DNA from 3 places in the Janthinobacterium sp. NKUCC08_JDC genome. Region 2 is predicted to be linked to each of the others. Evidence: predicted binding sites of a transcription regulator. Region 2 holds the regulator's gene; each other region holds the start of a gene.
The links. The regulator LexA, encoded in region 2, represses DNA repair genes until DNA is damaged. The targets are predictions, from matches to a motif close to ACTGTATNNNNATACAGT.
Positions count from the first base shown of each region.

Region 1: imuA (translesion DNA synthesis-associated protein ImuA) is a predicted target of LexA. The motif match lies at 3,297-3,314, and genes of this name have one in related genera.
Region 3: KO538_RS04615 (error-prone DNA polymerase) is a predicted target of LexA. The motif match lies at 2,744-2,761, and genes of this name have one in related genera.

Region 1 is NZ_JAHKQW010000005.1:187,807-192,775, forward strand. Features, by position in the region: gene KO538_RS15215 (hypothetical protein) at 1-1,303, opposite strand, end outside; gene KO538_RS15220 (serine protease) at 1,336-2,904, opposite strand; gene imuA (translesion DNA synthesis-associated protein ImuA) at 3,325-4,095, shown strand; gene KO538_RS15230 (DNA polymerase Y family protein) at 4,112-4,969, shown strand, end outside.
Region 2 is NZ_JAHKQW010000001.1:844,711-849,679, reverse strand. Features, by position in the region: gene KO538_RS03910 (cystathionine gamma-synthase family protein) at 1-933, shown strand, start outside; gene lexA (transcriptional repressor LexA) at 1,003-1,638, opposite strand; gene rpsF (30S ribosomal protein S6) at 1,914-2,303, shown strand; gene priB (primosomal replication protein N) at 2,324-2,623, shown strand; gene rpsR (30S ribosomal protein S18) at 2,649-2,939, shown strand; gene rplI (50S ribosomal protein L9) at 2,967-3,422, shown strand; gene KO538_RS03880 (replicative DNA helicase) at 3,558-4,943, shown strand.
Region 3 is NZ_JAHKQW010000001.1:999,084-1,004,052, forward strand. Features, by position in the region: gene KO538_RS04615 (error-prone DNA polymerase) at 1-2,730, opposite strand, end outside; gene KO538_RS04620 (transcriptional regulator) at 2,905-3,255, opposite strand; gene KO538_RS04625 (DUF6516 family protein) at 3,252-3,617, opposite strand; gene KO538_RS04630 (PhzF family phenazine biosynthesis protein) at 3,762-4,547, shown strand; gene KO538_RS04635 (TonB-dependent siderophore receptor) at 4,713-4,969, shown strand, end outside.

The DNA of each region.
Region 1 (4,969 bases), on a different contig from region 2:
TACCGAGAGTCGATACACCTGCTGCCGCTTCCTCTACAGCCAGTTGTGCTTCGACATAGGCAATGTACAAATCATCGTCAGCATTGTCCGTCTTGATTTTTGCATCTGCAGCCGCAGCCTCAATACTACGACGCTCGCTGGGAATGAAGTGTGCAGCGACCGCTTTTTTCAGATCGGCGTTTTGGCTGTCATACGCGGAGGCGATGGCGGCCCAAAAGGCAGAGCCAGTGCGCGTCTCATCCACTTTGACGGTCGCGTTCACCAAACCTATTCTTTTCTCGCTCTCAAACGACGGTAATTCTTCCTGCTCTACCGACATCAATTTTGCATTGAGAAACCGTTCTCTGAGATATGCCCGATGCGATGCCGAGACATAACTACTTGGAGGACACATATCTGCCGGCTGAGCTGCCCCTCCGGACGAGAAACCGGCGCAGTATTCCGACACTGCCTTGAACAGAGCCGGACTAAATTCTGGCTCAGGCTTAGCATCGGCGGTCTCAGCTAACGCCGCACGCTTTTTCGCCTCCTCCTCATACGCTGTTCGCGCGGCCACCATGGACTTGGCAGCAGCCAAATCGATCTCCTCTGCCTGCGAAAATGTCGGCCCCAACATCAGACCTGATGTACTGCGAAACAGCGGATTTTTTTCGCGCGAAAAAAATTTTCCGATATCGATATCTGCGAATCGGAATAATGCTGAAGCAAATGGTTTGTCCGGCGCCGAAGGCAAACTAAATCTTATGCTCAATGCCAAGCTGCGCTGCTGGTTACTCCAGCTTGAAATATTTGAACGGCCAAGGTACAGACTGGTCATCTTTAAGGCAAACATATCTTGGCGGCCCGGTATAGAAATTATGTCGAAATCCGCGTAGAAATCGGGGACGGTAAGTTGATCATCTGCTATTTCTAGAACCTCATGCATGCGCCGCATCACTTGGGCGGCGTCCGGTGTATTGGCCTGCGTCTTTCCGCGGCCCGGTAAGACTACGGACAGGCACAACGGGCTACGCCGAACCTGACCGTCCATCATGATTTTATAAAACTCCCCTCCCCCTGTTCCAAAGCCGATTTCGAAAGACTTATCTTCTCCTTGAGCTTTCGCCATCGCGCCCACCCAATCAATAACACCGCCGACAGCCATCTTGCCAAGCACTGTTGCTATTCCCGCGAGACTTTCCGGCGACTTCGCACCTTCGCACGCTTCGTGAAATGTGACCACCAAACTATCGGATGCAACCGCAGGCGATGTCAGTGATGACATTGACAATAGGAACAAGCAAACCAATTGGCGGAGTTTCATATCAATCCCCTTCCTATTCGTGGAACTTGCAATTAAGGAGCAAGTTGTAATCCGATATTTCCGGCGAACCGCAGCTTGCTGCTCTTGTAAAGATCATGGATACGGAATAAATCACGGTCGCAGCTTTCCTTACCCATATATTCTTCTTGAGAATCGGCGGGCGCAACATGCAGTCCAACAATACGGAGTGCACCTTCAGCGTCGGCCTGTATCAACGATGCCCCACTGGTGCCGCTACTGGACTGGCAGGTATGCACCATACAAACGTTCTTGACAGTCGCAATGGTGCAGGTACCAGCTCGCGACAGGTGCAGTGGAAAAGATGTCTTCACCGATCCAGTGGAAGTGAGGCTCTGTCGGTAGGCATTGGCTATACCCGCAAAGAGATTCCACCCAACCAGCATTACTGAGCTTCCCGGCATGACTCCTTTGGAACTGACGGCGATGTTCGGCAGCTCCAGATCGTCGCCATCACGAACGCGTAGTAAAACGAAATCCGCACCAAATCCTGCATTGTGCTGACCGGCCGGCCCGTAGCGCCGGCAAGAGGGGTCGCTGGCGTGGTCTACCACACACTCTATACTGACGACTGGCAGCTCTCGCGCCAGCATTGGCAGAGTAAATTTATAACGCCCATTTTTTACGTCCACCAATGTCTGATTAGCAATTGCCACTTCTCCTGCTTCCAAGTTGTAAAAGCAATGCTTGGCCGTCAGGACAAGATTGGGGGCTATGCGCGTAGCCGAGCAAATCGTCCCCCATGCGCTGTCCTCCCGATCCTTGCTATTGTTCACCAATAACACCCCCATTGTCAGCGACAAACTTTTCCTCAACGGACTGTCCTGTTTGAGTTGAGCGACTTCGCTGAGGCATTTTCGACTGTACTCATTCATCAGATTGAGCACATTGCTTTCGCCCCCCTTAATCAGTTCTTTCAGCACCCCTTTGGAAAGGGTGTTGGTCCGATTGAAGGTCCGCCCCCACTGCTCGATGTTGTATTTGTTTTTGTCAATCACCGAACCGAGCGCAATCTGCGATTGGTCGCATTCAGCTGCCGTTGCCGTCGGAACCAGGATAGTGGTGCTGAGCGGACTCGCTATCTTGATTTTCAGCGCCTCCAGCGTTGCATTGGCATGAGCTTCCGCGACACCGTGTTCCAGGCTTGGATTATGGCCCACAGGATTTTTTGGCTTGGGCTGTCCGGGCGGTACGCTTCCATGAACATCAAAGGGCTTCGGCTTGTAGACATCAACTTTTGGCCCCCAAGGCTTGACAATCTCATCCAGACGGGGCTTGGGCTGATTGTTCGGCTCAGGTTTAACAAGCTCATCAAGCTTGATGGCGAGCCGCTTGTGTGACTTAGTTTTTGCAAACTCATCAGGGAGGACGATGGATTGCTCGTCAAGCGTAGGGTTGACAAGGTCCTGCTTAATGGCGATGGGCGGCCTACTTCGCATGGATAACGGTGGGCTCTTACCATCTAGGATAAGCGCTGTTTTTGGCAGACCACCCCGCGCTCCAACACCTGAGCCCTGCTGTGCAAAGCCAGTTGGACAACAAAGTACGCCCAAACATAGATACAGCAACCCGCGATGCAGCATAGCAACATCTCCTCAATAGACGCCTCAAGCAGAAACGTCTAATTAGTATTAACGGATTTTTACAGCGTGATTTATTTCAGCGCAAAGTTGTCTTGACATTCCGCTTGGCACGATATGGCCAGGTTGCCAACATGCAGTGCACCCAAGTGCCGCAACTGGCGGATTCACAGTCGTCTGCCACACGGTGCTTCGCCTGCGATACAAGTTCCCAAAGTCATGACGGTGGCTGGGAAAGACCTGGCGAGAGCGAATGGTGTGAGCCTTCAATAAGACGTACGCACAAAAATGTGACCTAAATGGTGCTTCCCTATTTACTCTCTTGCACCATCACAACTATTAGTTTCCATTCAAGAAATTCATGGGCCTTGCAGTTTTTGACGTCCTCAGCATATACTGTATTTATATACAGTAGTTTTGAGAATGATCAACATCCTCTCGCCAGACACTATGCTTTCACCTTCCCTTCAACGTAGCAGCCCTACCACACTGGCCAATAGCGCCCTGTTGCGTGACGTCTGGCGGGCGAGTGAACTGAGCCGAGGAACAACCAGTACCGTCACTACCGGTCACAGCATCTTGGATCGTGAGCTTCCGGGCAACGGTTGGCCGCAATCGACCTTCACGGAGTTGCTAGTTCAGCAAGCTGGTATCGGGGAAATGCACTTGTTGCGGCCAGTGCTGGCACAACTGTCGCAACATCGCCGGATCGCCCTGGTGCAGCCGCCGTACTTGCCCAACTCCGCCGCCTGCAAATTCATGGACCTGAGCTGCCCAAACCTGCTCTGGATACGTGCCCCCAGCACCGCCGATGCGCTCTGGTCCACCGAGCAGATCCTGCGCAATGGCAGTTGCGGTGCGGTATTGCTGTGGCAGACGAATATCCGCGACGAAGCACTGCGGCGCCTCAATCTGGCGGCGCAGACCACCGAGACGTTCTTCTGGCTGGTCCGGCCGATGAGCGCAGCGGCAGATGCGTCACCAGCGCCGTTGCGCCTGGCATTGCGCCCTGCCGCCGGTGGCATTTCCACTCACATTATTAAACGGCGTGGCCCACATCACGAGGCGCCACTCTTTATCCCGCTGGCTGACATGCCGGCCCGTCAACGATTTTTGGACGATCAAAATGCGGTTCTGGTTCAGCGTACACCTCCCACTGTTGCCTCTCGAATGCCTCAGGCCGCGCTGGTGTGAGCCGGGGCCCTATGCGGTGGTCGACAAGGGCCGCATTATCACGGTCTCGCAACAAGCCTATGCCGAAGGCGTGCGTATCGGCATGCGCCCTGGCGGCGTGGCGGCCGTCTCGCCGGATACCGTCATCCTGGAGCGCAGCCTTGAGCGCGAACTGATCATGAGCAATGCTGTCGCGCTCGCCCTCCTCCAGTTCACCCCGGAAGTGGCGCACGCCGGCGACTTCAGCCTGCTGCTGGACGTGACCGCCAGCTTGCGCCTGTTTAACGGACGCGCCGCCATCAGCAGGCGCATTCGCGCTGCCCTGCAAGCACTGGGCGTGACCGCGCAGCTCGGCACGGCGCCGACGGCCATGGGGGCCTGGCTGCTGTCGCGCTGGCAGCCAGCCAAACGCCAGGTCATTTTACGGCGCACGGTACATATGCGCTCACTGGAGCGCCAGCTCGACCGCATGCCCTGCGCCTATCTGCCCAGCGCGGCGAACCACTTGGAGTGGCTCACCGACATTGGCGCAGATCATCTGGCAGCACTACGGCGCCTGCCCCGCCCCGGCATCCAGCGCAGGATGAACAAACTCGTGCTCGATGAGCTCGACCGTGCCTATGGGCTCGCTCCTGAACTGTTTGAATGGATCGCCATCCCCGAGACCTTCTCTGCGCGCATCGAAACCTTTGACCGGATCGAGCACGCCGATGCCCTGCTGGACGGCGCCACTGGCCTGCTGCAGCAATTTGTCGGCTGGCTGGTCGCGCGCCAGCAGGCGGTGAGCGTTTTTGTTCTGCTGCTGGAGCATGAGCGCGGCAAGACTGCGATCCCGCCCACGCCGATCGAGATCGGATTGGCGGAGCCGACCTGGCGCGATGAACACCTGATACGG
Region 2 (4,969 bases):
GACCATGTCGTGTCGTCGGCCTTTTTGTTTGGCAACACCAACAGCTTGTGGCAAACGGTGACGGGGCAGGGCATCGGCGTGTCGTTCGTCGACGCCACCGAGGTGGCCAATGTGGCCGCGGCCATTACGCCGGCCACGCGCATCGTGTTTGTGGAAACCATCGCCAATCCGCGCACGCAAATCGCCGACCTGAAGAAAATCGGCGACCTGTGCCGCGAGAAGGGCATCTTGTACATCGTCGACAACACGATGACGACGCCATACCTGTTCCGCCCGAAAGCTGTGGGCGCGGGTCTGGTGGTCAATGCCTTGACGAAATCCATCGGCGGCCACGGCAATGCGCTGGGCGGCAGCTTGACGGACACGGGCGTGTTCGACTGGACGCAGTATCCGAACATTTTCGAGAACTACAAGAAGGCGGCGCCCGCGCAGTGGGGCATCGCGCAAATCCGTGCCAAGGCCTTGCGCGACTTCGGCGCATCCTTGGGGCCGGAAGCGGCGCATCATATCGCTGTTGGCGCGGAAACCATGGCCTTGCGCATGGATCGCACCTGCTCGAACGCTTTGGCGCTGGCCACCATGTTGCAGGCGGATCCAAGAGTGGCGGCCGTGCATTATCCTGGCCTGGTGTCGCACCCGCAGCACGCACTGGCGACGGACATGTTCCGCAGCTATGGTTCGCTGTTCAGCTTTGAGCTGAAAGATGGCATCGACTGCTTCGATTTCCTCAATCGTCTCAATCTTGCGATTCCCGCCAGCAACCTCGGCGACACGCGCACCTTGGTCATTCCCGTCGCCCACACGATTTTCTACGAGATGGGTGCCGAGCGCCGCGCCAGCATGGGCATCGCCGAATCGCTGATCCGCGTGTCCGTCGGTATCGAGGATGAAGCAGACTTATTGGAAGATTTCAGCAGCGCACTGGACGCATAAGCAGCCGCGCACCATGTAAAAAGGGCCGCGACAGGGATGCTGTCGCGGCCCTTTTTTTCGTGCGGCAGTTTAATGCCAGCTGCGCATCAAGCCTACCGCCAAACCTTCCAGGGCGAATTCATCTTCCGGCGACACGGTAATGACCTTGAAGTCCGGATTTTCCGGCAGCAGTTCGATGACGGAGCCCGTCTTCTTGTAGCGCTTGACGGTGACTTCGTCGCCGATGCGGGCGACGACGATCTGGCCATTCTTGGCGCTGTCGACTTTTTTCACGGCCAATAAATCGCCATCCATGATGCCGGCGTCGCGCATGGACCAGCCGCGCACCTTCAGCAGGAAGTCGGGCTTGGCCGAGAACAGGGCCGGATCGACGTTGTAGCTCGCTTCCAGGTTTTCCTGCGCCAGGATGGGCGAACCTGCCGCCACCCGGCCGATCAGGGGAAGCGACATCAGCAGGGCTGCCGGCACTTTCGATGGCGGCGCTTCGGCGGCCGCACCGATCAGGCGGATGCCGCGCGAGGTGCCGGGCGAAATCTCGATCGCGCCCTTGCGGGCCAGGGCCTGCAAATGCTCTTCGGCCGCATTGGCCGATTTGAAACCCAGTTCATTGGCGATTTCGGCACGGGTGGGAGGAAAGCCCGTGTTTTCAATCGCGTCCTTGATCAGGTTCAGGATTTGTTCTTGTCGTGCTGTCAGCTTGATCATGAGCGGTGGGTGCATACTAAAATGCTGTCTATATGAACAGTCTGTATTTTTGTACAGTATCGCCCACTATGCAAGGGGATTTCCGTGTTTTGGGCGAATTTCGCAAGAAATACTTGTCCACGGTCGGAAAGCACGGTGGCGCACGGGCTTTTCGGGCGCTTGTGGAAGGAATGATTGAAACGTTTGCAAAAGACGGTTATAATCTTCGGCTGACCTTCCCACACCCGTCTTGACGCCGGGGTGGGCGATTATCAATCCGACCTGAAGGAGTTTGCATGCGTCATTATGAAATAGTCTTTATCGTCCATCCGGACCAAAGCGAGCAAGTGCCCGCGATGATCGAACGCTACAAAGCCAGCGTAACCACCCGCGGCGGTTCGGTTCACCGCGTGGAAGATTGGGGCCGCCGTCAAATGGCTTACTCGATCCAAAAGCTGCCTAAAGCACACTACATCTGCCTGAACATCGAATGCGACAACGAGACCCTGGTCGAGTTGGAAACAGCATTCAAATTCAATGATGCCGTGTTGCGTCACCTGACCGTTAAAATGAAGAAAGCTGAAACAGCTCCTTCGCCGATGATGAAATCGGTACAACGCGAAGACGCGGCCAAAAGCCACCGCACCGAAGCACCAGCAGCCGCTCCAGCCGCAGCAGCAGCTTAATTCTTGACCAGGATCGTGCGCTGAACCAGCTACAAGTAACCGCCATCATTGCCGAGCGCGAAATATTGCGCTATACCCCGGCAGGGCTGCCGATTGTGAATGCAGTATTGCAACACAGTTCGCAGCAGATGGAAGCAGGGATTGCCCGTTTGACCGAGTTTGATGTTGCCGCGCTAGCCGCTGGCGAAATCTCAGGCAGGTTCAGTCAGGCAAGCTTGGGCGGGGTGTATCAGTTCACGGGTTTCCTGGCCAGGAAGAGCCGCAACAGCAAGAGTTTGGTGTTTCACATCATTGATTTTAGTGCAGTCAATTCTGACTAGCGCATTTTAGATACAGGAGCCTGACATGGCATTCGGTAAAAAGTTCGACAAAAATAAGCTCAAGCTTAAAGAAAAACGCAAACAGCAAAACCCGTTGTTCAAACGCAAGAAGTTCTGCCGCTTCACCGCAGCTCACGTTGAGCAAGTCGACTACAAAGACGTCGACACGCTGAAAGACTTCGTCCAAGAAAACGGCAAGATCATGCCAGCACGCCTGACCGGTACCAAAGCGCACTACCAGCGCCAAGTTGACACCGCAATCAAGCGCGCTCGCTTCCTCGCGCTGCTGCCATACACCGATCTGCACCACGCTTAATCGGTCAGATATTCCTGGAGAAGAACTATGCAAATCATTCTGTTAGAAAAAGTTGTTAACGTCGGTAACCTCGGCGAAGTCGTCAAAGTCAAAGACGGTTACGCACGTAACTTCCTGATCCCGCAACGCCTGGCACGTCGTGCTACGGCAACCGCTGTGGCTGAATTCGAAGTCAAGCGCGCCGAACTGGAAAAAGCTGCTGCCGCCAAACTGGCCGCATCGCAAGCCCAGGGCGAAAAACTGAGCGGTCTGACCGTTCAAGTTGCTCAAAAAGCTGGTGTTGATGGCCGTCTGTTCGGTTCCGTCACCAACTTCGACATCGCTGAAGCGCTGACCAAGCAAGGTTTTGCTGTTGAAAAAGCACAAATCCGCATGCCTACCGGCCCGCTGAAGATCGTTGGCGAGCACAACGTTTCGGTTGCTCTGCACACCGACGTGGTCGTGGAAGTTGTTATCGCTGTCGTTCCAGACGCGAACGCGTAATTGTCTGCGGGCCTGGCCCGCAAGCATTGCCGCACTATGAAAAGCCGGGTTCGCCCGGCTTTTTTGTGGCCTTTTTTTCGCTCAATTTCAGCCCTTTATTTTTGCCAGCACGCCGAAGCGGGTATAATTCGCGCCATGAACGCCCCCTCTGATCCGCAACTGGATTCCCTCCGTATTCCGCCGCATTCGATCGAAGCAGAACAATCCGTCATCGGTGGTCTGCTGCGCGACAATGCCGCCTATGACCGCATCGCCGACTTCATGCATGCGGAGGATTTCTATCGCTATGACCATCGCATCATCTTCGAGCAAATCGTTAAGATGGTTAACGCTTCCAAGCCAGCCGATGTCATTACTGTTTTTGAAACCCTGACCCAGCTCGGCAAGGCCGATGACGTGGGCGGACTCGCTTACCTGAACGCCATGGCGCAAAACACGCCATCGGCCGCGAACATCCGGCGTTACGCCGAGATCGTGCGCGACCGCGGCGTGCTGCGTAAACTCATCACCGTCGCCGACGATATCTCCGGTACGGCCTTCAGCCCGCAAGGCAAGGAAGTCAAGCAGATGCTTGACGAGGCCGAATCGAAGATTTTCGCCATCGCCGAAGAAGGCGCGCGCGGCGCCCAGGGCTGGACCGCCATCCAGCCCCTGCTGACGCAGGTGGTCGAGCGTATCGACGAACTGTACAGCCGTGACAACCAGAGTGAAATCACGGGCGTGCCCACCGGTTTCATCGACCTCGACCGCATGACCTCGGGTCTGCAGCCGGGCGACCTGGTGATCGTGGCGGGCCGTCCTTCGATGGGCAAGACGGCGTTTTCCGTCAACATCGGTGAAAACGTGGCCATCGACAGCGGCTTGCCCGTGGCCGTGTTCTCGATGGAGATGGGCGGCGCCCAGCTGGCCATGCGTATGCTCGGCTCCGTCGGACAGCTCGACCAGCACCGTTTGCGTACCGGCCGCCTGAACGACGAAGACTGGCCGCGCCTGACGAATGCCATTCAGAAGATGAACGACGCGCAGTTGTACATCGATGAAACGCCGGCGCTCAATTCCATCGAATTGCGTGCCCGCTCGCGCCGCTTGTCGCGTCAATGCGGCAAGCTGGGCCTGATCATCGTCGATTACTTGCAACTGATGTCGGCCAATACGCCGGGCGACAACCGTGCCACGGAGATTTCCGAGATTTCGCGGGGCTTGAAAGGCCTGGCGAAAGAACTCGGTTGCCCCGTGATCGCGCTGTCCCAGCTGAACCGCTCGCTGGAACAACGCCCGAATAAACGTCCTGTCATGTCCGACTTGCGCGAATCGGGCGCTATTGAACAGGATGCCGACGTGATCCTGTTCATTTACCGCGACGAGGTGTATAACCCCGACTCGCCAGACAAGGGAACGGCCGAGATCATCATCGGTAAACAACGTAACGGTCCAATCGGCAGCATCCGCCTCACTTTCATGGGGCAATACACCAAATTTGGCAATTACAGTGGTGGCCTGGCGCTTTACCAAGGCGACTAAGACTCAGCAGCACTGGCATTCCATCG
Region 3 (4,969 bases), 150 kb from region 2:
GCCTTCCGTCGGAGCGGCCAGCATGGGCAAATCTTCCTCTTGCGTCGTGGCGCGCAGCAAATCCCTGTCGGGCACGGCGCCGGCCGCCTGCCACAGCGCTTCGCGCCGGTGCCCGGCCAGCCCGTGCAGCGCGTTGCCGGCGGCCAGCACCTGCAAATCATGACGGTCCAGGCCGCCACGCCGCGCTAGGTCGGCCACGTCGACAAAAGCGGCAATGGCGCGCGCATCCTCGATACGCTGGGCGGCCTCGGCGCGCATGCCGAACAGGCTGTTCAAGCCCAGGCGCACGGCGGGCGCAGCGCCCTTGCCTTCTTCCAATACCGCTTCCCAGGCGCTGATGGTCACGTCGACAGGCAGCACTTGCACGCCATGCCGGCGACCATCCTGCACCAGTTGCGAAGGGCTGTAAAAACCCATGGGCTGGCTGTTGAGCAAGGCGCACAGGAAGGCGGCCGGTTCGTGGCATTTCAGCCAGGAACTGGCGTACGTCAGCAGGGCGAAACTGGCCGCGTGCGACTCGGGAAAACCGTATTCGCCAAAGCCCTCGATCTGGCTGAAGATGGCCTCGGCAAACTTTTTCTCATAGCCATTGTCCACCATGGCATTGACGATGCGGTCATGGTAATTGTTCATGCCGCCCTTGCGTTTCCAGGCCGCCATGGCGCGCCGCAACTGGTCCGCTTCGCCGGGCGTGAAATCGGCCGCGATGATAGCCACCTGCATCACCTGTTCCTGGAAAATGGGAATGCCGAGAGTACGCCCCAGCGCCTTTTCCAGGCCCTTCGGATACTCGACCAGTTCCTTCTGCTGGCGGCGCTGCAGATACGGATGCACCATGCCGCCCTGGATGGGGCCGGGGCGCACGAGCGCCACCTCGATGACGAGGTCGTAGAATTCACGGGGCCGCAGCCGGGGCAGCATGCTCATCTGCGCGCGCGACTCGATCTGGAACACACCGATGGTGTCGGCCTCGCACATCATGTCGTAGGTGGCCGGATCTTCGCGGGGAATATCCTGCAGGCGGAACTCCTCGCCGCGCCGCGCACCGACCAGTTCCAAAGCGCGGCGCAGGGCCGACAGCATGCCCAGCGCCAGCACGTCGACCTTCATCAAGCCCAGCTCCTCGAGGTCGTTCTTGTCCCACTCGATGACGCTGCGCTCGGCCATGGTGGCGTTTTCAATCGGTACCAGGCGCGACAACTTCCCGTGCGCAATGACGAAGCCGCCCGGATGCTGCGACAGATGGCGGGGAAAGCCCAGCAGCTGCTGCGCCAGGCCGGCCCACTGCTGCGACAATGCCGCTTCCGGGTCGAGCCCGCATTCGGCAAGGCGCTCCAGCAGATCGCGCTTGCCGTCGAACCAGCGGTGCGCCTTGGCCACTTTTTCCACGATGGCTAGGTCGATCCCCAGCGCCCGGCCGCTGTCGCGCAAGGCGCTTTTCGGACGGTAGCTGATCACCACGGCGGCCAGCGCAGCCCGCTCGCGCCCATATTTTCCGTAGATATATTGAATCACCTCTTCGCGCCGCTGGTGCTCGAAATCGACGTCGATGTCGGGCGGCTCGTTACGTTCGCGCGACATGAAGCGCCCGACCAGCGAATTGCCGCGTGCCGGGTCCACTTCCGTGATGTGCAGGCAATAGCAGACGGCCGAATTGGCGGCCGAGCCCCTGCCCTGGCACAGGATGTTTTGCGAGCGGGCAAAGCGCACGATATCGTACACGGTCAAAAAGTACGCTTCATACGACAGCTCGGCGATCAGTTCCAGCTCCTGCTCGATCTGCTCCTGCACGTTGGCCGGAATGCCCAGCGGAAAGCGGAGACGCGCGCCCGCATACGTTTCCTCGCGCAGATAGGTCGCCGGCGTGTGGCCGCCCGGTACCAGCTCGTCGGGATAGTCATAGTGCAGGCTGTCGAGCGAGAACTTGCACAGGTCCGCGATGCGCAAGGTTTCCGCCAGCGCTTGCGGCGGATACACATTGGCCAGCCGCAGGCGCGCGCGCAAATGCTGCTCCGCATTTTGCGCCAGCGCATAGCCGCACTCGCTCACGGGCTTGCCCACGCGGATCGCGCACAGGGTGTCGAGCAAGGGCTTGCGCGAACGCACGTGCATGCACACGTGGCCGACGGCCACCACGGACAAGCCCTGCGCCTGCGCGGCCGCTTGCACGGCGCCGCGGTGCGCGTCATCCTGCGCCCGCTGCAGCAGGTTCAGGCCGATCCAGCTGCGCTCGCCGCCAAAGGTGGCCGCCATCCACGCCCCCTGCGCGCGCACGGTTTCCGGCTGGGCCGGATAGCTGGGCAGCAAGATCATCAGGCAGCCAGGCAGCCCCCGCAAATGGGCAAACTCCGCCGAAGGCGCGGCAAAATCGTCGGGCGTCAGCAAATAGCGCCCCTTGGCCGCCCGCGTGCGCGCCATGGTAATCAGTTCCGACAAATTGCCATAACCGTCGATGTCCCGCACCAGCGCCAGCAAGGACAGGGCCGGACTGCCGTCGGCCTGCGTCAAATGAAAATGCGCGCCGATGATCAGCGGAAAATCGGCCCGCTTGGCCGTCGCATGGGCACGCACGACGCCCGCCAGCGAGCACTCGTCGGTAATGGCCAGCCCCTTGTACCCAAGCTGGACGGCGCGCACCACCAGCTCTTCCGCATGCGAGGCCCCATGCAGGAAGCTGAAATTGCTCAGGCAGTACAACTCAGCATACTCGGGTAAGACGACGCCCCACATGATCCACCTCAATACTGTATATAAACACAGTATACTATACTCATCTGGAAGCAAGGGGCCGGTTTAAGCAGGGGCCAGCACTGCATGAAGAAGCCATAGCGAACGGAAGGGATAGGTGGCAGGGAAGCGCAACAGCTGTTGATTTAGAAAGTCAAAAGCTGAGAGCCTGAAAAGTCAATGCGCGACAATACGAAACTCAGTTGCGGTGGCGATGGGACGAACTTGATTGCGCTCCCGTTTCAATTCCACGATGCCGTAGTTGGACATGGTTTTCAGTGTCCGCGACAGATTGCTCGGTTTACGGCCCGTTGTCTCAGCCAAGGCCGAGATGGATTCCGGTTGCGTTTCCAGAATCACGTGCAGCAATGCCCGGTTTTCGTCGCTCAGGACTTCCGCCAGCGATTTGATGGAAGTGAACCAGACTTTGGGTTCGTTCGGCTTCGGTTTATAGGTACCGCGAGCGATGGCGAGCACGCGTTCGCGGATTTTCTCTTGCGGCATGATGCCAATAAAAATCGGTTTCATTGCTTTTTTACCTCCAGCAAAATGCGGTCCACGTCAGCAAAGAAGTCATTGATCAGATGCTGTGCGTCCTTGAATTCGTATGGCACTCCCTGATCTGACGGATGCCGATGTTTATGGTCAAAAGTCACGATACGTCCTGCATATTTGAATTTCTTTGGCGGCTTCACCATGTGGGCATTGTCGTAACCGAGGATGCGTTTGCCATACGGTTCGTGCAACGTCAGCGAGTAGCGTATGCCGTGGGGGATCTCATCCGATACCTTTGTCCGCCTGGCTTCTATCTTGATCCAATAGCCGCCATCCTGGTCGAGTATGGAACCATCAAGGTCCAGCAATGTATCAATGGCAGGATCGATCCACATGCGGCAAATTATATCATCAGTTGATATGCAACTTCCACGAAGGCGTCAATAAGCAGAGCCTTGTCGCTACAGGCTGACAGGATTGCAAGAGGCGTTGCGCATATTTTCGTTTATGCTCGTGTTTTATCTTATGCCTCGCCCACCATGATCGTCCACTTATTGAAATGTTTCGGCGCCGCACCCGGTGGCGGCAATGCGGCGCTGGTCGTGGAAAACGACGACAACAGCGAAACGGCACGCCAGCAATTCGCCCGCGAACGCCAGGTCAGCGCCTGCGTCTTCCTCGACCGGCAAGCGGACGGCGGCATCGTGCTCGACTATTTTTATCCGCACACGCGCAGTCCCCTGTGCCTGCACGCCACCCTGGCGGCCGCACATGTGCTGCTGACAGTGCCTGGCGCGCCAGCAACCTTGACGGTGACCACGGCCATGCGCGGGCAAGCCTTGCAGCTGGTGCGCCGCGCAGAAAATTTATTTATTGGTTTGGCGCAGCAGCCGGCGCCTGCCGTTATAGTGGAAAAATATGTGCCGTCCGAACTGATGGGCCAGCACATGCACTTGCTGTCGCCACCCGTGATCGCCTCCGTCGGCAGCCCGAAGCTGCTGCTGGAAGTGGCCGACCGCACCACCCTGCGCGCGTTGCGGCCGAACCTGGAATTGATCGCCGACTGGAGCGCCTTGCATCAGGTCAACGGCTGCTATGCGTATAGCCGCACGGGCGAGCACAAGTACGAAGGGCGCAACTTCAACCACCTCGACCCGGCGCTGGAAGACAGCGCCACGGGCGTGGCGGCAGGCGCGCTGTCAGCCCATTTGCAACAGTCGCTGCGCCTGCATCAGGGCCACGTGACGCAGCAGCCATGTTTGATCGAGGTGCAATACAGCGCGCAGGCAATCTGGGTGGGCGGCATGGTGCAACGCAGCACCTGAACGGGGCATGCCGCACCAGTACAAGGCAAGCCGGGCAGCGGCGAAAAGATAATCAACCAGGAAACAACAGTTACTACAAATTTGTAATAACAAAACAAAGTATCGCTGGTGAATGATGAAATGATGGCACTAGAATCAAGTCACAATACCACTTGGAGATACTGCGTGCCGACCCTCACCACCTTGCGTAAAGCAGTCCTCATCAGCCTGTACGGCAGCGCCGCCTTGGCCGCCTTCAGTCCCGCCGCCATGGCGCAGAGCAACGACCCTGCGGCCACAGAAGGCCCCGTACAAACGGTCAGCGTGGTCGGCTCGCGCAGGGTCGCCAGTTCCTCCACCGATACGATGGTGCCGGTCGATATCATTCCGATTTCCAAGGTGGCCGAGCAAGGCGGCCAATTCGACCTGGCGCAATCGCTGCA